3 regions of the Pseudomonas coleopterorum genome follow, and region 1 is predicted to be linked to each of the others. Evidence: predicted binding sites of a transcription regulator. Region 1 holds the regulator's gene; each other region holds the start of a gene.
What was found. Region 1 encodes sigma-54, which starts transcription at its own class of promoters, with help from an activator protein. Its sites were predicted from a motif close to ANTGGCATNNANNTTGCTNT; they were not measured.

Region 1 (7,045 bases):
TGCCGATCATTGCCCACAACCTGCTGTCCAGCATCGAACTGATGGCCAGTGCTAGTCGTCTGCTGGGCGACAAGGCGATCGCGACGTTCAAGGTCAACGAGGCCAAGCTCAAGGAAGCGCTCGCGCGCAACCCGATTCTGGTGACGGCACTCAATCCGATCATCGGATATCAGCAGGCTGCCCAGATTGCCAAGCTAGCCTACAAGGAAGGTCGGCCGATCATCGACGTCGCGCTGGAGCAAACCGACCTGAGCCGCGAGCAGCTCAGCGACCTGCTCGACCCGGAAAAGCTCACGGCCGGCGGTATCTGACCGCTCGGCGACTGCTGGGAGACCTGCGCCATGCAGCACTGGAAACGTATCACGGAGACGGCCAACGCCTGCTTTGTCCGGGGCGAGCTGATCGATGCGCGCGAACACTACCTGCAAGCCCTCGCTTGGGCTCAGGTGCTGTTCGAACGCTGGGCGGATGTCGACGAAGCGGTGGCCGCGTGCGTCATTTCCCATCACAACCTGGTTGACCTGCATCTGCAACTGCATCAACCCGAAGAAAGCGCCGAATACCTGTGCGCCATCCATGAACGCTTGTTGCGTGCGGCGCAGGACCCTCGGCTGCGGCCAACACTGCGCGAGGCCGCGCTGCGTCATGCCGGCAAGACCTACGCCGAGCTGCTCGGCTTCACTCGCCAGCATGGCGAATACCCCCGTACCCACCGGTTGCTGTGTGGCGCCGCCGACATCGACGTCGCGCCAGCGGTCACGCAATCCGATCACCTTCCCTACGGAGTTCACTGAAAATGCCCTATACCTTGCCCGCCCTGTCGTATGCCTATGACGCCCTGGAGCCGCACATCGATGCCGCGACCATGGAGATCCACCACACCAAGCATCACCAGACCTACATCACCAACGTCAACGCCGCCATCGAAGGTACCGAGTACGCCGAATGGCCGGTGGAAAAGCTGGTGGCCTCGGTCAAGCAGCTGCCGGAAAACCTGCGTGGCGCCGTTACCAATCACGGTGGCGGACATGCCAACCACAGCCTGTTCTGGGAAGTCATGTCGCCCAATGGCGGCGGTCAGCCCCAGGGCAGCGTTGGCCAGGCCATCGATGCCGAACTGGGCGGGTTCGACGCGTTCAAGGAAGCCTTCACCAAAGCTGCCCTGAGTCGCTTCGGCAGCGGCTGGGCCTGGCTCAGCGTCACGCCTGAGAAGAAGCTGGTCGTGGAGAGCAGCGGTAACCAGGACAGCCCATTGATGAATGGCAACACGCCCATCCTGGGGCTCGATATCTGGGAGCATGCCTACTACCTCAAGTATCAGAACCGTCGGCCGGAATACATCAATGCGTTCTACAACGTGGTCGACTGGGCCAATGTCGAGAAGCGCTACCAAGCCGCGCTGAGCTGAGTCTGGCCATGGGATCACAGACCTTCGCGCTGGCCAGTGTTCGCCGTTTTCGTCTGGCACTGGGCACGGTGTTGCTGCTGGCCGGCGCAGCTCTGCTGGTGGGCGAGCTGCTGGACTGGCTCGACCTCGAACCGCGTATCCTGCGTGCACTCGAGGGCGGTGCCATCTGCGCCTTGGGCACCGCCCTGGGCGCCGTTCCGGTACTGGTCATCCGCAGCATGCCCGTCGCGGTGGCCGATACGTTGCTGGGTTTCGGTGCCGGCGTGATGCTCGCCGCCACCGCGTTCTCGCTGATCATCCCCGGCCTGGATGCGGCAGCGGCGATCGGTTTCTCGCGCTGGGGTGCCGGCGCCCTGATGAGCCTGGGCATCATGTCCGGAGCATTCTGCCTGTACCTGGTGGACAGGAGGGTATCCGGCGTTACTCCGGATTACCTGGTGGGCACGACGCAACAGCCGGTGATCCCGGCACGCATCTGGATCTTCGTGATTGCCATCATCGCTCACAACATCCCGGAAGGCATGGCCGTCGGCGTTTCGGCAGGCGGCGGCATGCACGACGCCGACAGTCTGGCGATGGGCATCGCCTTGCAGGATGTGCCCGAAGGGCTGGTGATCGCATTGGTTCTGGCCGGGGCAGGCATGGCGCGCTACAAGGCTTTCCTGATTGGTGCCGCATCCGGGCTGGTGGAGCCGGTGTTTGCGGTACTGTGTGCCTGGCTGGTACGCATGGGCGAGCTGCTGCTACCTCTGGGCCTGGCCTTTGCGGCTGGCGCCATGCTGCTGGTCGTGACCCACGAAATCATTCCCGAATCACGCAGCAACGGCCATCACAAGCTGGCAAGCCTGGGCCTGTGTGTCGGTTTCTGTCTGATGATGGTCATGGACACCGCGTTGTCTTGAATCTGGTACCTGGGTGGTGGACAGCTCGATGGCCTCCACCCCGGTTCCGACGCTTGGCCACTGGCTTGGCTTACTCGCCTTCGTCGAACTTGTCGTTGATCAACTTGACGATGGCGTCCAGCGCTTCCTGATCCTGCTCGCCTTCGGTGTGCAAGTGAATGGTGGTGCCTTTGCCGGCTGCCAACATCATCACACCCATGATGCTTTTGCCATCGACCAGCGACTCTGGCGAGCGACCCACACGCACCTGACAGGGATAGCGTCCAGCGACGCCGACGAATTTTGCCGCGGCGCGGGCGTGCAGGCCGAGCTTGTTGATGATTTCTACTTGGAGGGCGGGCATTGCGCGGGGGATCCTTTCAGCTGAGGTCGCGATGGCGAACCTGGACGTTCTTGAGCGACTGCTGCAGCAATCGGCCCAGGCGCTCGGTCAAGTATACCGAGCGATGGTGCCCGCCTGTACAGCCAATGGCGATCGTCACGTAGGCGCGGCTGCTGGCAGCGAAGCGGGGCAGCCATTTGAGCAGGTAAGAGGAGATGTCCTGATACATCTCTTCGACGTCCGGCTGCGCTGCCAGGTATTCGGCGACCGGCGCATCGAGCCCGGACTGTTCGCGCAATTCCGGCTTCCAGTACGGGTTGGGCAGGCAGCGCACGTCGAACACCAGGTCGGCGTCTATCGGCATGCCCCGCTTGAAGCCGAACGATTCCACCAGAAACGCGGTGCCCGGCTCCGGCTTGTTCAACAGCCGTACCTTGATGGCGTCGCGCAACTGGTAGAGGTTAAGGCTGGTGGTGTTGATCTTGAGATCGGCCAAGTCGACGATAGGCCCGAGCAAATCGCTTTCCACCCGGATGGCTTCGGCCAGCGAGCGGTTGCTGTTGCTCAGAGGGTGTCGACGTCGGGTCTCGGAGAAGCGCTTGAGTAGCGTTTCTTCGTCGGCGTCCAGGTACAGGACATCGCATTGGATGTGCTTGGCGCGCATTTCAGCCAGTAACTGCGGAAAGCGGGACAGATGGCTGGGCAGGTTACGCGCATCGATCGATACCGCCACCTGGGGCTGCGCCAGTTCGGTGTGGATCAACGCACGCTCGGCCAGTTCGGGCAGCAGCCCGGCCGGCAAGTTGTCGATGCAATAGAAACCGTTGTCTTCGAGAACATCCAGGGCAGTGCTCTTGCCTGAGCCTGAGCGGCCACTGACGATGATCAAACGCATGGTTAACGACCGTTCTGTTCGTCCAGTACCACTTGGTACAAGGCTTGATTGCTGGGCGCCGAACGCAGTCTTTCGCGCACTTCCTTGCGATCGAGCATGCTGGCGATCTGGCGGAGCAATTCCAGGTGCGCATCGGTGGCCGCTTCGGGCACCAGAAGCACGAATAGCAGGTCGACCGGAGCGCCATCGATTGCGTCGTAGTCGATCGGCGCGCTCAGGTGAACGAGGGCACTGACCGGCGTATCGCAGCCTTTGAGCCGGCAATGCGGTATGGCGATGCCGTTACCGAATCCAGTGGAGCCCAGTTTTTCACGGGCAATCAGCGCTTCGAACACGGTCTGGGTGTCGAGCGATGGCACTTCACGACCGATCAGGTTGGCGATCTCTTCGAGTGCTTTCTTCTTGCTGCCGCCCGGCACGTTCACACGTGAACGGCCGGGGGTCAGGATGGTTTCTAATCGGATCATGGGTGGGGAGTGTCAGCGAGCAGTCGCGCCTTGCAACAGACTCTGCTGTTTTTCCTTATGCTTTTTGAGTTGGCGATCCAGCTTGTCGGTAAGCAGATCGATGGCCGCGTACATGTCGTCATGTTCGGCGTTGGCAACCACCTCGCCACCGGGTATGCGCAGGGTGGCTTCGATTTTCTGTTTGAGCTTCTCGACCTCCATGATCACCTGCACGTTGGTGATCTTGTCGAAGTGGCGTTCGAGACGCTCGAGTTTTTCCCCGATGTAGGTTCGCAGGGGTTCGGTCACATCCAGTTGGTGTCCACTGATGTTGACTTGCATACCGCTTCTCCTTATTGCCATTGCATAAAGAAGCAGGCTTGGGTGCCTGCCACTGGAACGCTGTGGCACATCGCAGGGCTACATCAACCGCTTGCGTTCGCTGGACGGCGCAATCCCAAGGGACTCGCGATACTTGGCGACCGTTCGGCGGGCTACCTGGATGCCTTGTGCCTCCAGTAAACCAGCGATCTTGCTGTCACTCAACGGCTTTTTCTGATTTTCGGCGGCGACCAGTTTCTTGATGATCGCGCGGATCGCGGTGGAGGAGCATTCGCCCCCCTCGGAGGTGCTGACATGGCTGGAGAAAAAGTATTTCAGCTCGTATATGCCGCGCGGCGTGTGCATGTATTTCTGCGTGGTCACCCGGGAAATGGTCGACTCGTGCATGCCCACCGCCTCGGCGATGTCGTGCAGAACCAGGGGCTTCATGGCCTCGTCGCCGTAATCGAGGAAGCCACGCTGATGCTCGACGATCTGGGTGGCAACCTTCATCAGGGTTTCGTTGCGGCTTTGCAGGCTCTTGATGAACCAGCGCGCTTCCTGGAGCTGGTTGCGCATGAAGGTGTTGTCGGCGCTGGTGTCGGCGCGCCGCACGAAGCCGGCATACTGCGGATTGACCCGCAGCCGCGGGACCGACTCCTGATTGAGCTCGACCAGCCAGCGGTCGTTGTCCTTGCGCACGATGACGTCGGGCACGACGTATTCGGGTTCGCTGGATTCGATCTGCGAGCCAGGCCGCGGGTTCAGGCTCTGTACCAGCTCGATGACCTGGCGCAGTTCGTCTTCCTTGAGCTTCATGCGCCGCATCAGCTGGCTGTAGTCACGCGAGCCGAGCATGTCGATGAAATCGCTCACCAGCCGCTGTGCTTCGGCCAGCCAACGGGTCTTGGCCGGTAGCTGGCGCAGTTGCAGCATCAGGCATTCGCTCAGGTCGCGGGCGGCGATGCCGGCCGGTTCGAACTGCTGGATGCGATGCAGCACCGCTTCGATTTCGTCCAGTTCGATGTCCAGCTCGGGGTCGAAGGAATCGCAGATTTCCTGCAGCGTCTCGTCCAGATAACCCTGATTGTTGATACAGTCGATGATGGTCACGGCGATCAGCCGATCGGTATCGGACATGGGCGCCAGATTCAACTGCCACAGCAGGTGCGTCTGCAGGCTCTCGCCGACCGACGTGCGGGTGGTGAAGTCCCACTCGTCGTCATCGTTGCTCGGCAGGCTGCTGGCACTGGTCTGGTAGATGTCTTCCCAAGCCGTGTCGACGGGCAATTCGTTGGGGATGCGCTCGTTCCAGTCGCCTTCCTCGAGGTTGTCCACCGTCGGCGCAGACTCCTGGAAGCTCGGTTCCTGGATCTCCTGGGTCGGCTTCTGCTCGATGTTGTCGGCCAGCGGGTCGCTGTTGTCGAAGTCGTCGCCTTCTTCCTGGCGTTCGAGCATGGGATTGGATTCCAGCGCTTCCTGGATTTCCTGCTGGAGGTCCAGGGTCGATAGCTGGAGAAGGCGGATGGCCTGTTGCAACTGCGGTGTCATCGTCAGTTGCTGGCCCATACGTAGGACGAGCGATGGTTTCATGGCAGGAACTTAACACCTTGGTCGCCGGCGCGAAGCGCCTTCTACTACGGGTACCGAAGTACCCGGCTTATGTCGTAAGCAAATTATATGCCTGAAACCTGAGTGTTTGCCTAGGGCGCCATGAAAATTAATGCCCGCAGGAGGGCGACGGCGCCCTTGGGCCTTACAAGCGAAACTCGTGGCCCAGGTAGACTTCGCGGACCAGATCGTTGGCCAGGATGGTCTGGGCATCGCCTTCGGCGATCAACTGGCCATCATTGACGATATAGGCCGTTTCACAGATGTCCAGGGTCTCGCGGACGTTGTGGTCGGTGATCAATACGCCGATGCCCTTGGTCTTGAGGTGGTGGATGATCTGCTTGATGTCGCCGACCGAAATCGGATCGACACCGGCGAAGGGTTCGTCGAGCAGGATGAACTTGGGCGCGGTGGCCAGTGCACGTGCGATCTCCACGCGGCGGCGTTCACCACCCGAAAGGCTCATGCCCAGGTTGTCGCGAATGTGCGTGATGTGGAATTCCTGCAACAGGCCTTCGAGCTCGGCCAGGCGAGCCGCGGCGTCTAGCTCCTTGCGGGTTTCCAGGATGGCCATGATGTTGTCTGCCACCGACAGCTTGCGGAAGATCGAGGCTTCCTGCGGCAGATAACCGATACCCGAACGGGCACGGCCGTGCATCGGCTGGTGGCTGACGTCCAGGTCGTCGATGAGGACGCGGCCCTGATCGGCCTGTACCAGGCCGACGATCATGTAGAAGCAGGTGGTCTTGCCGGCACCGTTGGGGCCCAGCAGGCCGACGATCTGTCCGCTTTCGATGGACAGGCTCACGTCGCGTACGACTTGTCGGCTCTTGTAGCTCTTGGCCAGGTGCTGCGCTTTCAGGACTGCCATCACTGGGCCTTCTGCGGTGCGTCGGATTTCTTCTTGGGCTGGATCACCATGTCGATCCGCGGACGAGGCGTGGTGACCTTGCTGCCCGTGGCACGGCCGGCGTTGACCACCTGGCGCACCGTGTCATAGACGATCTTCTCGCCTTCGGAGGTGTTGCCGTCGTTGATGACCTTGGCCTTGTCGATCAGCACGATGCGGTTCTGCGCCGCGAAGTATTGAATGGTCACGCCATAGGCCTGAACGATGGGCTTGTCCACCGCAGGTTTCTG
Region 2 (7,045 bases), 2.4 Mb from region 1:
CCTTTAAAAATAAAACCCTTATAAATCATAGACTTGAAAATAAGGCTTATTTTGCTCTCCGTGCAATTTGCATGAACGGCCATTTGACATGCTGCATTTTGCGCGGCGGAGTAAGGCGAGCGATGAGTCGTTGCGAGGGAGTGAGGCGCGCGCAATGGATTTTTTCCCATCGCGCTACTGTCTATGACCACAAATCGCCAATAAATTCCCGATTCGCGGGTGATAGCCAGGCTCTGTTGCAGGCTTGAACCCAAGCGGGAACACTGTCTACCGTGATCCATTGCCAGGAGGTTTCCATGACCCAGCCCGAAGCTCGCCAAATGAACGATGAAGAAGCCGCCGAGTTCGCCGAACAGGTGTTCGATGTTGCCCGCAACGGTGACGCGCAGATGCTCGAGCGTCTGCTGGAAAAAGGCCTTCCGCCCAATCTGCGCAACCACAACGGCGATACCTTGTTGATGCTGGCGACCTATCATGGTCATCTCGATGCCACACGGGTATTGCTCAGGTACAAGGCGGATCCGTTGATTGCCAATGACAAGAATCAGTTGCCCATGGCCGGTGCCGCCTTCAAGGGTAACCTGTCGATCGTGCAGCTGCTGATAGAGGAGGGTGCCCCCGTCGATGGCGCCTCGGCTGATGGACGCACGGCACTGATGATGGCGGCCATGTTCAACCGTACGGAAATGGTCGAGTACCTGTTGGCGCAAGGGGCCAATCCGGCTGCGGTGGATGCTCAGGGTATCAATGCATTGGGCGCCGCACGCGCCATGGGTGCCAAGCTGACCATCGAACAGCTGGAGAAGCTGGCCGCCTGATACCCGTCTGGCTGATTTGCGGCTATCCTTGCGGCCATTTTTCCAGCGCCGCAGGGGTTGCCTCATGAAACAGTCACTTGTCGAACTCATCGGCAAAATCAGTTCCGGCTGCATGCGCGATGACGACATCGATCGCATCGCCGATGAGGCCGCCCAGGCCTACGCCGACCCCCAGGCGTTCCTCACTGCCAATCCCGACATCAATTACGACGACAGCTTTCCGATTCCCTTGGGCGAATGGGTCGTGGTGGGCAGCCTGCCCGACACGGTGATCTTTCAGGCCGATACCTACCCCGAGCTGCTGCAGCAGATCATCGATTCGTTCGGGCCCGACGTTACGTTCAACATCAAGCCCAAGCAGCTGAACAAGATCGACGCATTGACCGCACTCAATCGTATCCAGGTGCAACTGGCTGCCATGAGCAAGGATCAGGGAGGGTACGTGCTGTTCGATTTCAGCCAGCCCCTGGATGATGAATTGCAGATGGTACTGGTGTACGGCAAGGATGCCGATCGGGTGACGGCATTGGGCGCCGAGTTGCACATCACCGCCGTACCCGCCCTGGAGACATTGCGCGTGGCGTTGCACGTCTGAACGCAGCCTTCACCTTTCGCACGGCGACCACGGAACCCCTGCGACACGCCGCTATCCTAGTTGATGCATGCCATCCACAAGGAGTATCACATGGGTTCCACTTTCAATAGCCTGATCGGCCTGATCATCCTCGCGCTGGACATCTGGGCGGTCATCAACGTCATCAAGAGTGGTGCCTCGACCGGGGCCAAGGTCCTGTGGGTACTGCTGATCATCCTGCTGCCGGTACTGGGCCTGATCATCTGGGCCATCGCCGGTCCACGCGGCAACGTGCGGGTCTGAATCAAACAGGTCGAACCTGCAACGGGTTCGACCTGGCTGCCCTGGCGACGTATCATCCTCGGCCCGACCGCCGTTTCGCGGCCGATGCGTAGCATCTGAACGGAATTTTCACCTGTCTTCACGGACAATCCGCGCCCAGATTTACCCTACGCACTTCCAACAGATCCCAATAATAGACCTCAACGGACCTTTCCTACACATGGCTACTCCGGACGCCTTGAGTCAAAAGCAGGCCGCGCGCGGCAAACTGCAACCGACCGTCAAATCGCACCTGGCTTACACGCTGCTCAGCGGCCTGGCGATCATGCTGATGCTCAGCGGGTTGCGCCTGGCATTGCTGATGTACAACCGCGAGATGATCGGGGATACCCCAACCAGCACCTTCGTCGAAGCCTTCTTCAATGGCTTGCGCTTCGACCTGCGCCTGGTGGTGTACCTGCTGATTCCACTGCTGCTGGCCGTGCTCAGCGCCCGCGCCATGCGCTGGCGCGGGCTGTTCCGGGCATGGCTGACCATCACGTCCAGCGTGGTGCTGCTGTGCGGCCTGATGGAAATGGACTTCTACCGCGAGTTTCACCAGCGCCTCAACGGTTTGGTGTTCCAGTACGTGAAGGAAGACCCCAAGACCGTGCTGAGCATGATCTGGTACGGCTATCCGGTGGTGCGCTACCTGCTGGCCTGGGCCTTCGTCACCTGGCTGCTGAGCCTGGTGTTCAAGGGCTTCGATCGCCTGACCCGTCCGCGGGTCACGGCGCCCGCCAATGTCGGCCGTTCGGTTGCACCGTGGTACGCACGAGCGGGCGTGTTCGTGGTGATCCTGCTGATCGCCGTGGTCGCCGCGCGCGGCACCTTGCGCCAGGGACCGCCGCTGCGCTGGGGTGATGCCTACACCACCGATTCGAACTTCGCCAACCAGCTGGGCCTCAACGGTTCGCTGACGCTGATCGCTGCCGCGAAAAGCCGCATGTCCGAAGACCGCGACAACATCTGGAAAGCGACCCTGCCGCAGGATCAGGCGCAGAGCACCGTGCGTGACATGCTGCTCACACCTCATGACACCTTGGTGGACGACGACACTGCCGCCGTGCGTCGCAACTTCCAGCCGCCTCAGGCCAACACCCTGCCGATCAAGAACGTAGTGGTGATCCTGATGGAAAGCTTCGCCGGTCATTCGGTGGGCGCGCTGGGCGCCGAAGGCAACATCACGCCTTACTTCGACAAGCTGGCCCAGGAAGGTCTGCTGTTCGACCATTTCTTCTCCAGCGGCACCCACACCCATCAAGGCATGTTCGCCACCATGGGTTGCTTCCCCAACCTGCCGGGCTTCGAATACCTGATGCAGACCCCGGAGGGCAGCCACAAGCTGTCCGGCCTGCCGGAGATGCTCAGCGCCGCGCGCGGATACGACGACGTCTACGTCTACAACGGCGACTTCGCCTGGGACAACCAGTCCGGTTTCTTCAGCAACCAGGGCATGACCACGTTCATCGGCCGCAATGACTTCGTCAATCCGGTGTTTTCCGATCCGACCTGGGGCGTGTCCGACCAGGACATGTTCAACCGTGGCAACGAAGAACTGGCCAAGCGCGGAGCGGCCGGCAAGCCGTTCTACGCACTGCTGCAAACCCTGTCCAACCATGTGCCCTATGCCTTGCCAGCCGACTTGCCGGTGGACAAGGTCACCGGGCGCGGCAGCCTGGACTTGCACCTGACCGCCATGCGCTACTCGGACTGGGCCCTGGGCCAGTTCTTCGAGAAGGCCCGCAAGGAGCCATACTTCAAGGAAACCCTGTTCATCGTGCTGGGCGACCATGGCTTTGGCAACGAGAAGCAGATCACCGAGATGGACCTGGGCCGCTTCAACATTCCGCTGCTGCTCGTCGGCCCCGGCATTCAGGAGAAGTTCGGCAAGGTCAACCACACCGTCGGCTCGCAACCCGACGTGGTACCGACCATCATGGGTCGCCTGGGCGGCGCCAGCCAGCACCAGTGCTGGGGGCGTGACCTGCTCAACCTGCCGGCAGGCGATCCTGGCTTCGCCGTGATCAAGCCTTCGGGCAGCGAGCAGACCGTGGCCATCGTCAAGGGCGACCGTATTCTGGTCGAGCCGCGCGACATGGACACACGCCTGTATCGCTACCAGCTGGGCCGCGAGTTCGGCGCCCAGTTGATCCCCGATACCGACGCCAACGCCGCCGACGTGCCGCAGTTGCGCGCCAAGTTGGACTCGTTCATCCAGACCGCGACCAAGAGCCTGCTCGACAACACCGCAGGTGCCGTGGAGAGCAAGCAGGAGTAAGTACCTGACGCTCTGTGAAAAGGCCCTTCGGGGCCTTTTTTCATGGGGTGATCGAGCCCGTTCCGGCACACCTCCGGCAATCTGCCGTCCGGAACGAATGCCGGGCGTTGCGAGTCAACGTTGAGTGAGCTTATCCAGCAGCTTCCTGCCTGAATTGCGTCGAGGAGATGTACAACAATGAAAGAGTGGAAAATCAGCTTCTTCAACAAGGATGGCGTACTGGACAGCATGGCGATCAATGCTGACACCTGCCCGTCGATTGAAGAGGCAGCAACCCTCGTGCGCTCCAGGCTGTACCCGGTCGCAGCCGAGCTGGATGAAGTCAACCTTCCCGATACCGTAGCCTCGCCGGTCGCCAAGACGCTCAAGTCCCAGCACAGCGTGGAAATCACTGCCATCACTGAAGTCGTGTGAACTGCGAGTGAGCCGGGCCATTGGCACAGGCCCGGCCTTCGCGTTACTCTGCGCTCGAGGTCCTTGAGGATCTCGCTGCTCGTCTTTGCATCCCGCTTCTTGCAACACGCTCGATTCCAGGCGCTGCGTCACTGACGCCGCACCGCACCCATTCCTTGTCCCGAGGAGGTTCTGGAAGTACTGAAAGTCTATCCGTCGTTATTGCTGAGGGAGACGATTCATGAGCACAACCTATCAAGAAGACATCAGCAGCAATGTACTACGCCGCATGAAAGAGGGCGGCTTCGATTTCGCCCGCATCCATCCCATCGAGTTTTACGCGGTCTTTCCCGATGAAGACCGGGCGCGCACGGCTGCCGGCAAGTTTCGCGGCGAGTCGCTCAACGCCCAGATCAGTGAGCGCGACGACGGTGCCTGGCACCTGGAATTGAGCAAACTGATGTACGCCACCCACGGTGGCATCGGTGAATTCGAGCAGGATTTCGAAGCCGTCGTCGAACCCCTGGGCGGTGAGATCGAAGGCTGGGGCGTCAAGCACGAAGTCAGGCGTCCGCAGGCCTGAGCCGGAGTGAACCACAATGGCATGGTGGTTCACGCTTCTCACCGAATGACAGGCAAAAAAAAGCCGCTCTCAAGGGAGCGGCGAATGGGAATTTGATGGATTGCAGCAAGCGCCAAGCTTTTGCCGGTTTCGATGAAATAATTATCAGCTAACGCCGCAAGCTATTGAATTCAACTCTGTCTATGCTGGTCATAGAGTCAAACCGCTTGAACAATCCGCTTCGCAATGAAGCGTATGTCATCGGCGTTCGGACATTGCCGCACAAGAACGGTGCACGGTTCTCGATCAGGGATCCCAAGCACTTGATTTAATGGCACATATGCCGATGGCACGGGCCTTGCGAAGGCTCTTGGGTCCGGGTGACAAGGAGTACGGCATGAGCCGCACCTATTATGATGAGATGTACGATGCCGACGGCCAGGTTCGCCCGCATTACCGGGAGTTCGCCCGTTGGTTGGCCGAGACGCCGCAGGAATTGCTTGCCCAGCGTCGACGCGAGGCCGATTTGTTGTTTCATCGCGCCGGTATCACCTTCACCTTGTACGGCGACGAGCAGGGCACTGAGCGGCTGATTCCTTTCGACACCATTCCGCGCAGCATTCCCGCCAGCGAGTGGCGGATCGTGGAGCGCGGCTGCATTCAGCGCGTCAAGGCGCTGAACATGTTTCTGGCGGACCTGTACCACGACCAGCGCATCATCAAGGCCGGCATCATTCCTGCCGAGCAGGTACTGGCCAACGAGCAGTATCAGCTGGCGATGCAAGGCCTGGACTTGCACCGCGACATCTACTCGCACATTTCCGGGGTCGACCTGGTGCGCGACGGTGATGGCACCTATTACGTACTCGAAGACAACTTGCGCACGCCCAGCGGTGTGAGCTACATGCTCGAAGACCGCAAGATGATGATGCGCCTGTTCCCCGAGCTGTTCGCGGCGCAGCGCATCGCACCCGTGGATCACTACCCCAATCTGCTGCTCGACACCCTGAAAAGCTCCAGCGCCATCGACAACCCCAGCGTGGTCGTGTTGACGCCGGGTCGCTTCAACAGCGCGTTCTTCGAGCACGCCTTTCTGGCGCGCGAGATGGGTGTGGAACTGGTAGAAGGGGCGGACCTGTTCGTGCGTGACGACAAGGTGTTCATGCGCACCACCGACGGACCCAAGCCGGTGGACGTGATCTACCGCCGCCTGGACGATGCCTTCCTCGACCCCCTGGCCTTCAACCCCGATTCCATGCTGGGCGTGCCTGGCCTGCTGGCTGCGTATCGCTCCGGCAACGTAGTGCTGGCCAATGCCATCGGCACCGGCGTGGCCGACGACAAGTCGGTCTACCCCTTCGTGACCGACATGATCCGCTTCTACCTCGACGAAGAACCGATCCTCAAGAACGTGCCGACCTGGCAGTGCCGCAAGCCCTCGGAGCTTTCCCACGTGCTGGCCAACCTGCCGGATCTGGTGGTCAAGGAAACCCAGGGCTCGGGTGGCTACGGCATGCTGGTGGGTCCGTGTGCGAGTGCCGCGGAAATCGAAACCTTCCGGGCGCGCATCAAGGCCCGGCCCCATGCCTACATCGCCCAACCCACGTTGTCGTTGTCGACCTGCCCGACCTTCGTCGAGAACGGCATAGCGCCACGCCATATCGATCTTCGCCCCTTTGTCCTCGCCGGCCGCGAAACCCGCGTGGTGCCCGGCGGCCTGACCCGCGTGGCCTTGCGTGAAGGCTCGCTGGTGGTGAATTCGTCGCAGGGCGGCGGGACCAAAGACACCTGGGTGGTCGAGGATTAAGGATGCCTGCCAATGCTAAGTAGAACTGCCTCTGATCTGTATTGGATGTCGCGCTATCTGGAGCGCGTCGAAAACCTGGCGCGCATGCTCGATGTCAGCTATTCGCTGTCGCTGATGCCCCAGGACGGCCGGGGTGACGGTCTGGATGAAATCGCCATGCCGCTGTTGATCACCGGCACCCTGGAAGACTACCTGGCGCGTCATGGCAAGCTGCACGCCGAGCGCCTGCTGCATTTCTTCGCCCTGGATCCGGCCAACCCGGCCAGCATCTACAGCTGCCTGGGGGCGG
Region 3 (7,045 bases), 2.1 Mb from region 1:
GGGTTGTCCGCGGACTTGACCACGCCCTGGTAGCGGTCATTGTTCTGCAACAGGCTGACCAGGTCGTGGAAGCTGTCTTCGTATGAGTCGTAGGAGCGGAAATCGGCGGTTTCCTTGACCATCTGGCCATCACGGAACTCGCTGGTGATCGCGCGGGCGTTCTCGCCCTTCCAGTTGCCGGTCGCCTTGATGCCGAACAGGTTGTGGCTGTTGCTGCCGTCATCGGCGCGCATGATCGATTTGCCCCATCCGGTTTCCAGCGCCGCCTGGGCGACCAGCACCTTGGGATCGACACCGATGCGCGCTGCAGCTTTTTCGGCCATGGGCAGCATGGTCGCGATGAATTCGTCGGACGATCCGAAGGCGCGCTTGGCCGGCGCCAGGGGTGGCTGAGCGACGCTTTTCGCCAGGCTGCTGCCCTCGACCGCGGCACCGCTGCGTACGGCATTGGCAATGCTGTTGGCCGGTGCGCTGGCCGGGACGTTGATGAGGTTCTTGCTGCCGGTGGCGGCGCTCGCATCGGTCGCCGCCGACGGCACGATGCCGGCCACGAGACGGTCGGCCAGCTTGCTCGGCAGGGACAGGCGTCGCTGGTTCAGCAAGGCCATGTCGTTGTGCGCCGTGGTGCCGGCAGCCTTGGCATCGGCCGAGGCGTCGCGGGTGGCGCCCAGCGGCTTGGTCAGGCTGTTGTCGGCATGGGCGAACGGATTCGCCCCGGCACGGGCCACGCCCTTGGTCTTGGACAACTGGCGCATGAGCACGTCCTGCAGGCCAATGCCGCCGCCCTCCTTGGACAGGGTCACGGACAGCTGCTGGTCGTACATGGACTGGTATTGCTTGGTGGTTTCGGTGTTCAGCGGGTTGTCCTTGGCCAACACGTCATTTGCCGAACGCATGGACTTGAGCATTTCACCGAGGAACAGCGACTCGAATTCCTGGGCCACCTTGCGCAGGTTGGCCTCGCTGTCGCGATCCCCGACTTTCAACGAGCTCAGGCGATTGAGGTCTGTGTAAGCCCCCGAATCCCGTGTTCCCGATACTCCGCCATTCGGCATTTCCATCAGCTGCTACCTCAAATCACGATCAGGTCGGCCTGCAAGGCGCCGGCCTGTTTCAGGGCTTCGAGAATGGCCATCAAGTCACCGGGCGCCGCGCCTACCTGGTTGACCGCGCGGACGATCTCGTCGAGCGTGGTGCCAGGGCCAAACTTGAACATCGGTTTGGCTTCCTGCTGGGCGCTGACCCGCGAACGTGGCACCACCGCCGTCTGGCCGCCGGACAGAGGCCCGGGTTGGCTGACGATCGGATCTTCGGTGATGGTCACCGTCAGGCTGCCGTGGGTCACTGCCGCAGGCGATACCTTGACGTTCTGGCCAATCACGATGGTGCCGGTGCGCGAATTGATGATCACCTTGGCCACCGCCTGGCCTACATCGACGTCGAGGTTCTCGAGAATCGACAGGTAGTCCACACGCTGGCTGGGGTCGACCGGTGCAGTGACGCGTACCGAGCCCCCATCGACAGCTTGTGCAACTCCCGGGCCAAGTAGCTCGTTGACCTTGTCGACGATGTGCTTGGCCGTGGTGAAGTCAGGCCGGTTGAGGTTCAGCGTCAGGCTGTTGCCCTGGTTGAAGCCACTGGGCACGGAGCGCTCGACGCTGGCACCGCCAGGAATCCGTCCTGCCGACGGCACGTTGACGGTGATTTTCGACCCGTCGCGGCCTTCGGCGTCAAAACCACCGACGACCAGGTTGCCTTGGGCAATGGCGTAGACGTTGCCGTCGATACCCTTGAGGGGAGTCATCAACAGGCTGCCGCCGCGCAGGCTCTTCGAGTTGCCGATGGACGACACGGTGATGTCGATCACCTGCCCCGGCTTGGCGAATGCGGGCAGATCAGCGTGGATCGATACCGCAGCGACGTTCTTGAGCTGCACGTTGCCCGAGCCTGGCGGCACCTTGATGCCGAACTGCGACAGCATGTTGTTGAAAGTCTGCAGGGTGAACGGGGTCTGGGTGGTCTGGTCGCCGGTGCCGTTGAGGCCCACGACCAAGCCGTAGCCGATCAGCTGGTTGGTGCGCACGCCGGAAATGCTGGCGATGTCCTTGAGACGCTCGGCCTGAACGCCGAACGCGGCGGACATCAGCAGTGCAGCGGCGATCAGGTGCTTGAAGTTGAGCATGGACGGACGCACTCAGAAAGGAAACAGGGGGCTGGCGAAGAACCGGTCGAACCAACCCGGCTGACTGGCTTCGGCGAAGGAACCGGTGCCCGAATAGGTAATGCGCGCATCGGCCACCCGTGTCGAGGACACGGTATTGTCGGTGGCGATGTCATCGGCCCGGACCAGCCCCGCGATGCGCACCAGCTCTTCGCCAGTGTTGAGCGTCATCCACTTTTCTCCGCGGACAGAGATGATGCCGTTGGGCAGCACGTCGGCCACCGTCACCGTGACCGAGCCGGTCAGGCTGTTGTTCTGCGCCGCCGCGGCGGTGCCGTTGGTGGCGCGCGTGCCGCTGTAGCCTGCGTTGAGGCTCAGATCACCACTGCCCAACGGGTTGTTGGTGTTCACACCGGCGCCGAACAGCGAGGTCAGGCCCAGGCTGTTGCTGCTGTCCTTGCCGACCTTGGAGTTGGCACTCTTGCTGGCGCTGGTCCGCTCGTTGAGGGTGATGGTGATGATGTCGCCGACGCGGAACGCCTTGCGGTCGCTGTACAGGTTCTGCTCGAAGCCGGCCTGGTAGATCGAGCCGTTGTTGGCGGCGGCAGGCATCGGTGTGCGCGGCAGCACCGGGGCGTAGTACGGGTCGTTGGGCTTGGCCGGTGGCGCGACGCAACCGGTCAGCAGGGCCATTCCACTCAGGGCAAGAACAATCGAGACACGACGCATGACACAGACCTCACGGTGTAGCCGGCGCACTCGGCGCCCAGGTAGCTTGGGGATTACGGTTAGCCCAGGATTACAGGTTCTGGGTCAGGTTCTGCAGCATCTGGTCGGCGGTGGAGATCACCTTGGAGTTCATCTCGTAGGCACGCTGGGTGGTGATCATGTTGACCAACTCCTCCACGGTGCTCACGTTGGAGTTCTCCAGGGTGTTCTGCAGCACGGTACCCGCACCGTTCAGACCAGGGGTCGCTACCTGCGGCGCGCCGCTGGAGGCGGTTTCCAGGAACAGGTTGCCACCGATGGCCTGCAGGCCTGCCGGGTTGATGAAGTCGGCGGTCTGCAGGTTGCCAATCACCTGCGAAGCAGGGTTGCCGGCGGTGGTGATGGAGACGGTGCCGTCAGTGCCCACGGTGAAGGTCTGTGCGTCGTTGGGGACGACGATGGCCGGTTCCAGGGCCAGGCCCTGAGCGGTGACGATCTGGCCGTCGGAGTTCAGGTGGAACGTGCCGTCGCGGGTGTACGAAACGGTGCCGTCAGGCTGCATGACCTGGAAGAAACCGCGACCGTTGATGGCCATGTCCAACGGCTGCTCGGTGGTCTGCAGGCTGCCGGCGGTGAAGTTCTTCTGGGTGCCGACGATGCGCACACCGGTACCGACCTGCAGGCCCGACGGCAATTCGCTGTCCTGGGTCGACTGGGCGCCGGGTTGCCGCTTGATCTGATAGAGCAGGTCCTGGAATTCGGCGCGATCACGCTTGAAGCCGGTGGTCGATACGTTCGCCAGGTTGTTGGAAATCGTGGTCAGGTTGGTGTCCTGGGCCTGGAGGCCGGTCTTGCTGACCCAAAGTGCTGGAAGCATGTGTCATCTCCTGGAGCGCCTGGTTTACGGCGCGATCGCTACGCTGGAATTAGATTTGCAAGACCCGGGCCATGGCCTCGTCGCCTTCTTTGGCGGTGCTCATCATCTTGATGTGCAGTTCGAACTGCTTGGAGAGCGCCAGCACCGAGGTCATCTCCTCGACCGCGTTGACGTTGCTCGCCTCCAGGAAACCGGACTCGACCCGCACGGCGGCATCGGCGGGCGCCGGCTGGCCGCTGGTGGTGTGGATCAGGCCGTCCAGCCCCTTGGTCAGGGTTTTCACATCGGGATTGACCAGCTTGATGCGGTCGACCTGGGCCATGACGTTCGGCGCCTGGCCCAGACCGCGAATGCTGATGGTGCCGTCCATGCCGATCTCGATTTTCTCGTCCGGCGGAACGGCGATCGGACCGCCGTTGCCCATGACCGGCAAACCATTGCCGGCACGCAGCACACCGAGCGCATCGACGTTCATGCTGGCGGTACGCACATAGGCTTCGCCGCCGTCGGGTGTCTGCACGGCGATGAAACCGTTGCCGCCCACCGCCACGTCCAGGTCCCGTCCGGTTTCCTGCAACGCTCCACCGCTGAAATCGGTCGCCGGCCGTTCGGTCAGCGCGTAAGCCCGCGAAGGAAAGGTGTCGCCGAACACCGGCATGGAACGCGCCTGTTCAAGGTCACGCTTGAAGCCGGTGGTCGAAATGTTGGCCAGGTTGTTGGCATGAGCCTTCTGCGCCAGCGCGTTCTGGCTGGCACCGGTCATTGCCACGTAGAGCATCTTGTCCACAGGTGTCTCCCTCGACGGGCGAATGCCGTCTACTGCTGTACTGAGAGAGGTAGAGCAATATGCGGGCCAACTTTCGAAAGATCCCTGCAGCCCCTCTGGGACGGGGCCTGCGGCGATTCGGGAGAGACTAACTGGTAGCTTGACGCCGAAAAGTCGGCGCGGCATTGCCGCTAGCGGCAAGGGAAGAAAGGATTTACGTCACCCTGCCACGGCGAAGCGTGGCAGGTGTGCTGTCAACGACGGCAACCGGCGTTGCCGAAGGGCCCGGCAAAGCGCCGATACTGGGGGCCGGGGTCGACCTGACTGCACAGGTACCGACCGGTCGCCAGGCTCTGGTATTTGTACCAGGGCGCTGGCGCAGCGACCGCCATCGCACAGGTTGCCGCGATGACCAGGGCCGCACACAGACACCGCATCACTGCCCTACCCTCATCAGGTCATCTGAATGATGGTCTGCATGACGGTGCTTTCGGTGGAAATGGTCTTGGCGTTCGCCTGGTAGTTGCTCTGTGCCTTGATCAGGTTCACCAGTTCAGCGGTCAGGTCGACGTTGGAGTCTTCCAGCGATTGCGATTGCAGGTTACCCATGACGCCAGTATCCGGGGTGCCGATCACGGCAGTACCGGACGCGAACGACTCCTTCCAGTTGGTGCCGCCGTTGGGCGCCAGACCCTGCATGTTGGCGAAGCTGGCCATGGCGACCTGACCGATGACCTTGTTCTGGCCGTTGGTGAAGTTGGCGAACAGGTTGCCGGTACCGTCCACCGACAGGCCGGTGAGCTCACCGGTCGCATAACCGTTCTGAGTCTTGGCCGAGGTGGCGGAGGCCGAGTTGTATTGCGTGGTCGCCAGCATGTCCAGAGCGACGCCACCGGCATTGGCCGTTGCGCCGTTGGGCGTCCAGGTACCGTCGGCGCCCTTGCTGGCAGGCACCCAGCCGGCCAGGTTGAAGCTCTTGTCGGCGTTGATCCCCAGGCCGCCAGCTACCGGACCCTGATCGGGAACGATGAGGCTGCCATCGGATTTGAAGGTCAGCTTGTTCACCAGCGGTGTGGTGGACGTGGCATCGGCCGGGTTGCGACCGTCGATGGTGGTGTGCATGGTCCAGCTGTTGGCCACGTCGTCCTTGACGAAGTACTGGTTCATCTGGTGCGCGTTGCCCAGGCTGTCGTAGACGTCGGTGTTGAAGGTGTAGTTGTAGCTGCTGACGTTGCTCGGATCGAACGGGGTGATGGTCGGCTGCGCAGCGCTGGAATTCAGGTTGACGGTTTCGGCGATCTTGGAAGTGGCCTTGGGCTGCAGGTTGGACGAATCGATTTTCAGGTTGGTCAGCACGCCGGTCTGCACCACGCCGTCCTGTGCGTTGTAGCCCTGCAGGTTGTTGCCCGACACGTCGACGACGTTGCCGTCCTTGTCGCTGTAGAAGGCACCGGCACGGGTGTAGAGCTTCTGGCCGCCGTCGTTGAGCACGAAGAAGCCGTTGCCGTTGATGGCCAGGTCCAGGCTCTGCCCGGTCGAGGTGATGTTGCCCTGGGTGAACTGCTGCGATACGGCCGCTGTGGTCACACCGCTGCCGACGCTGGTCTTGCCGGCCGTGGCGCGGATCGACGCGGCGTACTGGTCGGCGAACTCGGCGCGCGAGGATTTGAAGCCGGTGGTAGCGACGTTGGCGATGTTGTTGCCGGTCACGTTGAGCGCCTTGTTGGCTGCCGAAAGACCGCTCAAGCCGATGTTGAAAGTCATGCTGTACTCCTGCGCCGAACGAAGCGGCTCAAATTCCGATGGTTTGGACTTTCGACAGCGCGACGCTACCCAGTCCAGCGAGGTTGAGGGTCAGTTCACCACCATTGGTGCCCATCGTGACGCTGTTCACCGTGGCGGGCAGGTAAGTGCTCATGGCCGTGGCGGTACCGTCGACGGTGGCTGCGGCCTTGAAGGTGTAGGTGCCGGCAGCGGCGACCGCGCCGTTGCTGTCCTTGCCATCCCAGGTGAAGCTGGCGTTGCCGGCCGACTGGCTGCCCAGATCGATGCTGCGCACCAGGTCGCCTTTGCTGTCGTAGACACCAACCGTGGTGTTGCTGCTCGACGAGGTCAGCGCCACGGAGCCGGTGAGGCCCTTGGTGGGGTCGACCACGGCGGTGTCGGTCTGGGCGATGACCGAGCGGCCGACCAGGGACGAGGCCTGCAGCGCCTGGGACGATTGGTAGTTGCTGGCGATGGTGCTCACCGACGAATTCAGGCTCTGCATGCTTTCCAGGCTGCTGAACTGCGCAAGCTGGGCGACGAACTCGCCGTTGTCCTGGGGATCGAGCGGGTTCTGGTTCTGCATCTGGGTCACCAGCAACTGCAGGAACGCGTCCTTGCCCAAGGCACTGCCGGCGGTGCCGGTCGAGCTGTTGGTGCTGCTGGTGGTTTTCTGCAATGAGTCCAGGACCGAGGAGCTCACGCCGGTAGTACTGCTGGTAGTCGTCATCTGCGCTCGCCTCTATCACTGACCCAGGGTCAGGACCTT

Region 2: the regulator sigma-54 is predicted to act here: its motif matches at 5,295-5,314, upstream of BLV18_RS14590 (circularly permuted type 2 ATP-grasp protein).
Region 3: the regulator sigma-54 is predicted to act here: its motif matches at 4,585-4,604, upstream of BLV18_RS13505 (flagellar basal body rod protein FlgF).

Annotation. Positions count from the first base shown of each region.
Region 1 is NZ_FNTZ01000001.1:901,671-908,715, forward strand. It holds gene BLV18_RS03945 (class II fumarate hydratase) at 1-311, shown strand, start outside; gene BLV18_RS03950 (DUF2753 family protein) at 342-794, shown strand; gene BLV18_RS03955 (superoxide dismutase) at 797-1,408, shown strand; gene BLV18_RS03960 (ZIP family metal transporter) at 1,417-2,310, shown strand; gene BLV18_RS03965 (HPr family phosphocarrier protein) at 2,381-2,653, opposite strand; gene rapZ (RNase adapter RapZ) at 2,670-3,527, opposite strand; gene ptsN (PTS IIA-like nitrogen regulatory protein PtsN) at 3,530-3,994, opposite strand; gene hpf (ribosome hibernation-promoting factor, HPF/YfiA family) at 4,007-4,315, opposite strand; gene BLV18_RS03985 (RNA polymerase factor sigma-54) at 4,394-5,887, opposite strand; gene lptB (LPS export ABC transporter ATP-binding protein) at 6,051-6,776, opposite strand; gene lptA (lipopolysaccharide transport periplasmic protein LptA) at 6,776-7,045, opposite strand, start outside.
Region 2 is NZ_FNTZ01000001.1:3,271,846-3,278,890, reverse strand. It holds gene BLV18_RS14620 (ankyrin repeat domain-containing protein) at 297-818, shown strand; gene BLV18_RS14615 (hypothetical protein) at 883-1,413, shown strand; gene BLV18_RS14610 (PLDc N-terminal domain-containing protein) at 1,504-1,695, shown strand; gene BLV18_RS14605 (LTA synthase family protein) at 1,895-3,994, shown strand; gene BLV18_RS14600 (hypothetical protein) at 4,172-4,408, shown strand; gene BLV18_RS14595 (ribonuclease E inhibitor RraB) at 4,629-4,970, shown strand; gene BLV18_RS14590 (circularly permuted type 2 ATP-grasp protein) at 5,347-6,756, shown strand; gene BLV18_RS14585 (alpha-E domain-containing protein) at 6,769-7,045, shown strand, end outside.
Region 3 is NZ_FNTZ01000001.1:3,018,890-3,025,934, forward strand. It holds gene flgJ (flagellar assembly peptidoglycan hydrolase FlgJ) at 1-1,061, opposite strand, end outside; gene BLV18_RS13490 (flagellar basal body P-ring protein FlgI) at 1,073-2,182, opposite strand; gene flgH (flagellar basal body L-ring protein FlgH) at 2,195-2,890, opposite strand; gene flgG (flagellar basal-body rod protein FlgG) at 2,961-3,746, opposite strand; gene BLV18_RS13505 (flagellar basal body rod protein FlgF) at 3,796-4,533, opposite strand; gene flgE (flagellar hook protein FlgE) at 4,966-6,276, opposite strand; gene flgD (flagellar hook assembly protein FlgD) at 6,305-7,006, opposite strand; gene flgC (flagellar basal body rod protein FlgC) at 7,022-7,045, opposite strand, start outside.